3 regions of the Martinezella sp. CNPSo 3964 genome follow, and region 1 is predicted to be linked to each of the others. Evidence: riboswitches for the same ligand, from Rfam matches in the RefSeq annotation. Region 1 holds a riboswitch; each other region holds the start of a gene.
The links. A riboswitch is a leader RNA that binds a small molecule or an ion and turns the genes downstream of it on or off. The one in region 1 is predicted to bind thiamine pyrophosphate.
Positions count from the first base shown of each region.

Region 2: another riboswitch for thiamine pyrophosphate. It lies ahead of thiB (thiamine ABC transporter substrate binding subunit); the one in region 1 lies ahead of thiC (phosphomethylpyrimidine synthase ThiC).
Region 3: another riboswitch for thiamine pyrophosphate. It lies ahead of thiM (hydroxyethylthiazole kinase); the one in region 1 lies ahead of thiC (phosphomethylpyrimidine synthase ThiC).

Region 1 is NZ_JBXSOW010000005.1:272,730-276,002, reverse strand. It holds gene AC13Q5_RS17795 (porin) at 1-58, opposite strand, end outside; gene AC13Q5_RS17790 (hypothetical protein) at 629-1,372, shown strand; TPP riboswitch at 1,482-1,614, shown strand; gene thiC (phosphomethylpyrimidine synthase ThiC) at 1,707-3,273, shown strand, end outside.
Region 2 is NZ_JBXSOW010000003.1:331,316-334,588, reverse strand. It holds gene AC13Q5_RS12055 (MarR family winged helix-turn-helix transcriptional regulator) at 1-7, opposite strand, end outside; gene AC13Q5_RS12050 (MFS transporter) at 175-1,716, shown strand; TPP riboswitch at 1,788-1,904, shown strand; gene thiB (thiamine ABC transporter substrate binding subunit) at 1,956-2,984, shown strand; gene thiP (thiamine/thiamine pyrophosphate ABC transporter permease ThiP) at 2,992-3,273, shown strand, end outside.
Region 3 is NZ_JBXSOW010000005.1:457,634-460,906, forward strand. It holds gene thiD (bifunctional hydroxymethylpyrimidine kinase/phosphomethylpyrimidine kinase) at 1-371, opposite strand, end outside; gene thiE (thiamine phosphate synthase) at 368-1,003, opposite strand; gene thiM (hydroxyethylthiazole kinase) at 1,000-1,803, opposite strand; TPP riboswitch at 1,854-1,950, opposite strand; gene AC13Q5_RS18620 (DUF1127 domain-containing protein) at 2,179-2,325, shown strand; gene yghU (glutathione-dependent disulfide-bond oxidoreductase) at 2,898-3,273, shown strand, end outside.

The DNA.
Region 1 (3,273 bases):
CACCGGATACTGCTGCAAGCGCAGCAGCGGAGCCGAGAAGAAGGCTCTTGATGTTCATAATTAAACTCCTGGTTGTAATATGCACTTCTATTTTACCGCGAGCGCAGAACTTGAACACTACCCAAGCGATCGGTTTGGTCAAAACACGACCGGGCAGTCCGGCAAATACGCACCTGATGTTGGCTTGAGTCCCCTCGAACCTTCATGATTACCCCCGCGGTAAAAGGTTTTGAAATGCCTCTACCGATCCGACCGATTGCTCGACCGTAAGACAACTTATGTCCTGCATTGGATTTACAAACAGCCCGTATGTTTGTCAATTATATGAAACGTGCCGAGACGTTAGTCTTGGGCGCTGTTGCTTAAATGCAACTCGCGACAGCAGGCCAAGGCGGCACCTCGCAACGATCGCAAAGAGACACCTGTTCGTGAAAGCCCCCGCCAAGCAGGATCGTCACCATATCTGGGGCCAACGCGATGTGGGCAATCGATGGCGGCACGGCTAGGACGCCTCCGCCAGTCGGCTTGAGCAAAGATCAGCAACAAATTTCAATAATTCGGTACACACAGAAATATTGAATTTCCCTAGATTCCGCCGAGTCGCGCCATCAGAGAGGGAAAATCGCGAATGAATGAGAATCGGCTGATCTTCATAGCGACCCCTTGCTTCGGTGGCCTCGTTACCAAGGACTATATGCAGTCCATTTTTTCCCTGATGCAGACCGGAGCACAGGCAGGCATACAACTAACCCTAGCTCTGCTCGGCAATGACGCCCTGATCACCCGCAGCCGCAACACGCTTGTTTCGTCCTTCCTGAACGACACGACAGCAACCCATATGCTCTTCATCGACGCCGACATCAGCTTCGAGCCCGATCAGGTCATGAGGCTGCTGGACGCCGACAAGGATGTCGTCGCCGCCATGTATCCGATCAAGGATTATGATTGGGAGACGGCGGCCCGCATCAATTCACCAAACGGCGAAACCCTTGCGGCCGCCGCACTTCATTATGTCGGAACCCCGCTTGTCGGCCAGATTGCCGAGCGTGAAGGCGATTTCGTCAGCGCCGTCTATGCAGGGACGGGCATGCTTCTAATCAAGCGCAACGTCATCGAGAGAATGATCGCCGCCTATCCCGAACTGCGCTACAACGCAATCCACGCCTATCCCAGCACAAAACGTTCGCCGAGCACGCAATATGCCCTATTCGAATGCATGGTCGAGGAAGGAACGGGAATTTATCTCAGCGAGGATTTTGCCTTCTGTCACCGCTGGCGAGCGCTTGGCGGCAAGATCTGGCTCGATACCGCCAGCAAGCTTTCCCATACCGGCCCTCATCGCTTCGTCGGCAATACCGCACCACGCTACTAAAAAGCACGCAAAGGTTGTGATCAACTAGAGGCGGCAGCGCTCAATCTCCCGAACGATGCGACCATCGCTGTGGGGTTGACAGAGGATAACAGTAAGGCATAGCCTTTTCGACATTCACCAGGGGGGTCCCGGCAAGGGGCTGAGATACTGCTGAACAATGCGGCTTTGCCGATTGTGGGCGCAGTGACCCGTTGAACCTGATCCAGTTCATACTGGCGTAGGGACGGTGCAAGCGCTCGAAGGCTACGGATTCCTGCGTGGATTCCATGCCGGCGTCTTTCCATCATTCCGGCTGATTGACTGGGTCTCCAACTGCAACTTGGAGCCTCAAACCATGAACATTGCCGCAAAGAATCTCACCCCGACCGTCACCACAGGCCCGCTGCCGGCGTCGCGCAAGATCTATGTCCCCGGGGACATTCACACAGACATCCGCGTGCCGATGCGCGAAATCAGCGTCCATCCGACATCGGGCGAGCCGCCCGTCATTGTCTACGATTCCTCCGGTCCCTATACGATCGACGGCGCCGATATCCGCATCGAACAGGGCCTGTCGCAGCTTCGCCGTGACTGGGTGCTCGCGCGCGGTGATGTCGAGGCCTATGGGGGCCGCCATGTGCGCCCCGAAGACAACGGCTTTGTGACTGGCGATCGACTGACGCCGGAATTTCCCGCCAAGCTCCAGCCGCTGCGGGCAAAGGACGGCAAAGCGGTCACACAGCTCGCCTATGCGCGGGCCGGCATCATCACGCCCGAGATGGAATTCATCGCCATCCGCGAGAATCTCGGCCGCAAGGCGAAAGCCGAAGCGCTGATTCGCGACGGCGAGAGTTTTGGCGCTCATATTCCCGACCATGTCACGCCGGAGTTCGTTCGCCAGGAGGTTGCCGCCGGACGTGCGATCATCCCGGCCAACATCAATCACCCCGAAAGCGAGCCGATGATCATCGGCCGGAACTTCCTGGTGAAGATCAACGCCAATATCGGCAATTCCGCCGTTACCTCCTCGATGGCGGAAGAGGTCGAGAAGATGGTCTGGGCCGCCCGCTGGGGTGCCGACACCGTCATGGATCTCTCGACCGGCCGCAATATCCACAACATCCGCGAATGGATCATCCGCAATTCCCCGCTGCCGATCGGTACGGTGCCGCTCTATCAGGCGCTGGAAAAGGTCGGCGGCATTGCCGAGGAACTGACCTGGGAGGTCTATCGCGACACGCTGATCGAGCAGGCCGAACAGGGCGTCGACTATTTCACCATCCATGCCGGCGTGCGGCTGCATTACATTCCGCTCACCGTCAATCGTGTCACCGGCATCGTCTCGCGCGGCGGCTCGATCATGGCCAAGTGGTGTCTTCATCACCATCGCGAGAGCTTCCTTTACGAGCATTTCGAGGAAATCTGCGATATCTGCCGCGCCTATGACGTCTCCTTCTCGCTCGGTGACGGTCTGCGCCCCGGCTCGATCGCCGACGCCAACGACGCCGCGCAATTTGCCGAACTCGAAACGCTTGGCGAGTTGACGAAGATCGCCTGGGCAAAAGATTGCCAGGTGATGATCGAGGGCCCCGGCCATGTGCCGATGCACAAGATCAAGGAAAACATGGACAAGCAGCTCGCCGTCTGCGGCGAAGCGCCCTTCTACACGCTGGGACCGCTGACGACGGATATCGCACCGGGCTACGACCACATTACCTCCGGCATCGGTGCCGCCATGATCGGCTGGTTCGGCACGGCGATGCTCTGCTACGTCACCCCGAAGGAGCATCTCGGCCTGCCCGACCGCAACGACGTCAAGACCGGCGTCATCACCTACAAGATCGCAGCCCATGCAGCCGATCTCGCCAAGGGTCATCCGGCCGCCCAGGTGCGTGACGACGCCCTGTCGCGCGCCCGGTTCG
Region 2 (3,273 bases), on a different contig from region 1:
ATGTCATCTTTCCACCATATCAGAGGCAGAAAACAAATAAAACATGCAAACAGCATTCACCTGTCATTGACAATTATATGCTAATGGCACATATATCTCAAGTATGAAAACCGGGGCGTCCCGCGCATTCGATCGACCGCGCAGCGTTTCGGCCAAGCTCGGATTTCTTGCCCCATGGACATGCAGACAAAGTTCGCGCCGCTTGTGGCGGATCATAAACGGCGGCTTATACTCTTCCTGTTTCTGATGACTGCCATGTTTATGGCGACGCTGGACAACCAGATCGTCTCGACGGCACTGCCGACGATCGTCGGCGAGTTCGGCCATCTGGAGCGCTTCGGCTGGATCGGTTCGGCCTATCTTCTCTCCCTCTCAGCCGTCATGCCGGTTTACGGCAAACTCGGCGATCTCTTTGGCCGCAAATACGTGATGATGACGGCGATCGCGATCTTCACGATCGGCTCAGCCGTCTGCGGCCTCGCCGTTTCGATGGATACGCTCATCGCAGCTCGCGTCCTTCAAGGCCTCGGCGGCGGCGGCATCCTTGTGTCGATCTTCGCCGTCAACGCCGACCTCTTCGAACCGCGGGAACGCGCCCGCTACCAGAGCTATTCGAGCCTCGTACTGATGGCTTCCGGCGCCATCGGCCCCGTTCTCGGCGGCACGATGAGCGATCTCTTCGGCTGGCGCTCCATCTTCCTCGTCAATGTGCCAATCGGCTTCATCGTGCTGGCCGGCCTTGCCACCATGCTTCCCTATCGCAAGCCGGCCCGCCGCCCGAAGATCGATTATGCCGGCGCGATCGTTCTTGCCCTGACGACAACGAGCATCGTGCTTGCCGCCGACGGCACCGAACTCTTCGGATCGCTGCTGTCGCCGCAATGCCTCGGCATCATCGCTTTCGGCGTGATCTGCGCCATTGCCTGGGTCTTCATCGAGCGCCGCGCACCCGAGCCCATCGTACCGATGACGCTGTTCCGCAATCCGACATTCGGTCTGCTGCTGATCATCTCGATCACCAGCGGCGCCGTTGCGATCGGCATGGTCAATTATTTCGCGCTCTTCCTGCAGACGACGACGGGCCTTTCGCCCTCGATGGCCGGCCTGCTGTTCATTCTCCTGACTGGTGGTATCGTCTGCGGTTCGCTATCGGCTGGCCGGCTGATCGCCGCGAAGGGGCGCTACAAGCCCTTCGCCATCGCAAGTGCTGCCTGCAGTGCCATCGCATTTGCCTCGATCGCCGTCCTGCCTGCCGGCACACCCGTCGTCTTCATCGGCGGCCTGATGCTTCTGCACGGCATCGGAATCGGTCTTGCGCAGCAGGTACCCGTCATCGGCGTGCAGAATGCCGCGGCAGCCCGCGACGTTGGTGCTGCGACCGGCGCCGTCACGCTCTCGCGCATGGGCGGCGCCTCCATCGCCATCTCCATCTACGGCGCCATCATTGCCGCCAAGCTTGGCAATGTCGGCGTCTCGATCGCGGGCGTATCCAATATCGAGGAACTGACGCCGAAGATGATGGCCGCATTGCCCGAAGCAACCCGCGAGGCCGTCGCCAACGCCTATGCGAGCGCCTTCAGCCCGCTGTTCATGACGGCGGCCGGCATCTGCCTCATCGGTCTACTGACCTCGCTGACATTGAAGAACGTGCAACTTCCGGGGGCGACGCAGAAATTCGACAGCAGCACCACGGCCGCTGCGCACGCAGCCGAGTAACATCCCTCCGCCCGCAATCGACAAGGGAATCATTTCCCTTGTCATCCCTTCGTCACAGGGCTAAATCTGCCGACGCTCTAACGGGGTGCCTTATGTCCTTTCGGATATCTGGCTGAGAGGCTCTAACCGGCCAACCCGCGGAACCTGATCCGGCTAACACCGGCGGAGGGATTAGACGCGTGACGAAATCATGGCGCCCTTTCCCCTTCAAGACGAAACCAAAAAAAGGAGGCGCTGTCATGCAACACCGTTCGCTATTGTCATTCTTCGCCGGCCTGGCCCTTGCCGCCGGAACAAGCTTCTTTGCCGCACAGCCTGCTCAGGCAGCCGACAAGACCCTGACCATCTACACCTATGAGAGCTTTACCGCCGATTGGGGTCCGGGCGCCAAGATCAAGGCCGCTTTCGAGAAGACCTGCGGCTGCACGGTCAACTATGTCAGCGTCACCGATGGCGTGGCGCTTCTCTCCCGCCTGAAGCTGGAAGGCGCCGGCACCAAGGCCGATGTCGTCCTCGGCCTCGACACCAATCTCGTCGACGAGGCCAAAGATACCGGCCTGTTCGATGTGAGCGGCGTCGATACCTCGGCCCTCAAGGTTCCCGGTGGCTTCAAGGACGATGTCTTCGTGCCCTACGACTACGGCCACTTCGCCGTGATCTACGACAGCCAGACCGTCAAGAACCCGCCGAAGAGCATGAAGGATCTCGTCGAGGGCGACCCCTCGCAGAAGATCGTCATCGAAGACCCGCGCACCTCCACGCCAGGCCTCGGCCTGCTGCTCTGGGTCAAGTCGATCTATGGCGACAAGGCGGCCGACGCGTGGACGAAGCTCAAGGGTCGCATCCTGACCGTCACTCCCGGCTGGTCGGAAGCCTACGATCTCTTCACCAAGGGCGAAGCGCCGATGGTGCTCTCCTACACCACGTCGCCGGCTTATCACATGATCGAGGACAAGACCGACCGCTATCAGGCAGCCGCCTTCTCGGAAGGACACTATATCCAGATCGAGGTCGCCGGCCTTATCAAGTCCTCGCCGAACAAGGAGCTTGCTCGTGATTTCCTGAAGTTCATGATTTCCACAGGCTTCCAGGACATCATCCCGACAAGCAACTGGATGATGCCGGTCTCGGCAACTTCCGAGCCGCTGCCGGACGCCTTCAACAAGCTCGTGGTGCCTTCGAAGACCTTCCTGATGAGCCCGGCCGACGTCGACAAGAACCGCAAGGCGTGGATCGATGAATGGCTGACGGCCACCAGCGGCAATTGACGCCTTGATCATACTCACGGCACCCGAACGAAAACGCGTCATTTCCGGTGGGGCACTCAGCCTCGCCGGCATCGCGCTTTTCGTCGGGATCGCCGTGCTCGTCCTGCTCGCCGCCGGCATCGAATCCGGCGGCACCAATCCTCTGACCGATCCCTACCTGTTGCGCGTCCTGCGCTTCACGCTGCTGCAGGCAGTGCTCTCGACGTTGCTTTCCGTCGTGCTCGCCATTCCGGTCGCGCGCGCCTTGGCTCGTCAGCCTCGCTTTCCGGGCCGGTTGTGGCTGATCCGT
Region 3 (3,273 bases), 180 kb from region 1:
AGCACGTCAACGGCATCGGCAGCCAGCAGGGCGGCGCCGCCCTTGGCGATCATGACCGGGTCGAGGACGACGGGCACATCGCGATGTCGCGTCAGAATGTCTGCGACGGCATTGGCGATGGCGGCATTGGCGATCATGCCGATCTTGACGGCATCCACATGGACGTCGGCAAAGATCGCATTGATCTGATCCGCGACGAAATGTGGAGGCACGGGATGGACGCCGGAGACGCCCTGCGTGTTCTGCGCCGTCAGGGCGGTGAGGGCTGCCATCCCATAAACGCCGCGGGCGGAGAAGGTTTTCAAGTCGGCCTGGATACCGGCGCCACCCGAGGGATCGGAGCCGGCAATGGATAGAACGTTGCGGATCATTGGCGGGCCTCCTTAATGGCTTTCGCGATGAGGGCTGTCGCGGCTTGCGAGTCCGGTTGGCCGCATATGGCCGAGACGACCGCGAGACCACCGGCGCCGGCCGAGTAGACGTTTGCAGCATGCTCTGCCTTGAGGCCACCGATCGCGACTGATGGAACCGGGCAACGCCTGACGATGCGGGCAAGTCCGTCGAAGCCGATCGGTTGCTTGTGGTCGGGCTTGGTGGGCGTTGAAAAGACCGGGCCGATCCCGGCATAGTCGACGATGCCGGCATCTACGGAGGAGGCGAGGGCTTCCGTTTCCACCGAGAGGCCGAGGATCATGTCCGGCCCGATCATCCGGCGGGCATCGGCTGCATTCATATCCTCCTGGCCGATATGGAGGCCATCCGCGCCAATGGCGATGGCAACCTCGACATTGTCGTTGACGATCAGCCGGACATTCGTTCCGTGCAGAATTTGCTTGAGGGCGCGGCCTGTCTCGATCATGGCTGCGGTCGGAGCATGTTTGTCGCGCAACTGCACGATGGTTGCGCCGCCGGCAACGGCTGCACGGGTCGTTTCAACCATGCCGAGGTCGGCGCAGAGCGCTGGATCGAGGACGAGATAGAGCGAGAGGTCGAAGTCTTTCATGCTACCGTTACCCTTGCTTCGCGATCGAGGACCTCCGGCGTGAGGGAAGCGAGTGCATCAAGGAAGCGCCAGGAGAATGAGCCGGGGCCATCGGCCGCCGCGCCTGCCTGCGTACCGGCGACGGCGAAGACGGCCAGGGCGGCGACGGTCGCTTCTAAGGGCGCATTTGTCGTTGCCGCCGCAAAGGCACCGACGAGGCAGGTGAGCGAGCAGCCGAGGGCTGTGACCTGCGGCATGAATGGCGAACCGCCGGCGATGCGCTTCGCCTTCTGCCCATCCGTCACGAAATCCGTGACACCAGTGACCGCGACTATGCAGCCGTGCTTTTCGGCGAGCAGTCGGGCGGAATCTTCCGCTTGTTCGACGGCATCCCTGCTATCGACGCCCTGGCCGCGGCTCGTACCACCGGCGAGCGCGATGATCTCGGATGCGTTGCCGCGAATGATCGTCGGCTGCAACTCGAGCAATTGCGCGACCGCCTTGCGGCGAAACGCAGTCGCGTAATGGGCGACGGGATCGAGGACCCAGGGCTTGCCGGCATTGTTTGCCGACCTCGCAGCCTTCAGCATGCCAGCAAGCCAGCCGGTCGAAAGCGTGCCGATATTGATTGTCAGCGCGCCTGATATCGCCGCAAATTCGCCGGCTTCCTCTTCGGCATGTACCATTGCCGGCGACGCCCCGGCGGCGAGCATCACATTGGCCGCGATGTTCATGGCGACGAAATTGGTGATGCATTGCACGAGCGGAGGGTTGGCCCGCATGGCGTGAAGCAGATTGCCTGCAGTTGTTTGGTCTTGCATATCGCCCCTTTCAGGCGGGCGAGACGCATAGGGACGACGTACTTGTGCTTACGAGGTCCCGAGCGACTCCCTCCGCCAGCATGATCTGGTTCAGGTTCGAAGGGTGCTTCTCAGCCCGCCGGATGGCGGACGCCCCTGTCTCTCATCTCTCTTCTTTTCGCAGACAAAGGCGTCGCTGTCATCATCAAATCACAAAAGCCAATCTGACGGCGGCGATCGCCTGCTTTTTCGGCGACCTATGCAATATACGCATTGGTGGAGTGATCTCTTAGCTCTGCAAAAAGCTGCGGGCTTCGACTATATGTTTCTCATCGAAGCGACGGGAGCGCCAAGCACGGCCGCTCAGCTTCGAAAGCCCAAGGAAAGGGGATCATCATGAACGTAGCACGCTCTTTCAATAACTGGCGCAAGTATCGTCAGACGGTCGCTGAACTGGGCCGTATGTCCACGCGCGAACTGCACGACCTGGGTATCGACCGCGGCGAAATCCGCAATGTTGCCCGCGCAGCGATCGCTCGCTAACGGCCGCAACGGCTCGTTATAAAGCTGCCTTATGCCAGCGCCTGTTCCCTCGAGCAGGCGCTTTTGCTTTGTGGACATTGATGTTCACTTTTGCCGCGCTTGCCGAAGATTGCATCAGTTCAGCTCTCCGCTTTTCGCATGGCGCATAACTGCCTTGCAAAGAAATGCCTATGAACTGAGCAAAAGACTGGTATGTTCCTACTCACCGAAGCGATGCATCTCCTCCCGCATCCCTTCGCTTGGCAGACGTCCTTATCCTCCTCCCAGGGACGACTGCAGGAACAGCGGAACTCCTCCTCCCATCCGCTGTTCGGTTCTTGTAGAAAGCCTGCCGCACCTCCTCCCGCGGCAGGCTTTTTCGTTTCATCGAACCTCCACGCGATTCCGAATGGCCTAAATTGGCGCAGGGACCTTGGCCCGAGGCAAGCGGCCCGAGCGCCAAACGGCACCGGGGAATTAAAGAGTGCGCAATCTCCTCTCGCAAAAATGAACTGTGGCCACTATGTGCGACCTATGTAGCGCGCTACATCGAAGATCGCCCCAAACTTGATTTCCGAAAAAGGAAGATGCCCATGACCGGTTCTGCCGAATACTCGCCGCCGAAAATCTGGACCTGGAACAAGGCCAATGGCGGCCAGTTCGCCAATATCAACCGTCCGATTGCCGGGCCGACGCACGACAAGGAGTTGCCTGTGGGACGCCATCCCCTCCAGCTCTATTCGCTGGGAACACCGAATGGCGTGAAGGTCACCATCATGCTCGAAGAGCTGCTGGCGCTCGGTCTTGGCGGTGCCGAATATGATGCCTGGCTGATCAAGATCGGCGAGGGCGATCAGTTCGGTAGCGGTTTCGTTGACGTCAATCCGAATTCGAAGATCCCGGCTCTGCTCGACCGCAGTGGCCCGAAGCCGGTCCGCGTCTTCGAATCGGCATCGATCCTGATGTATC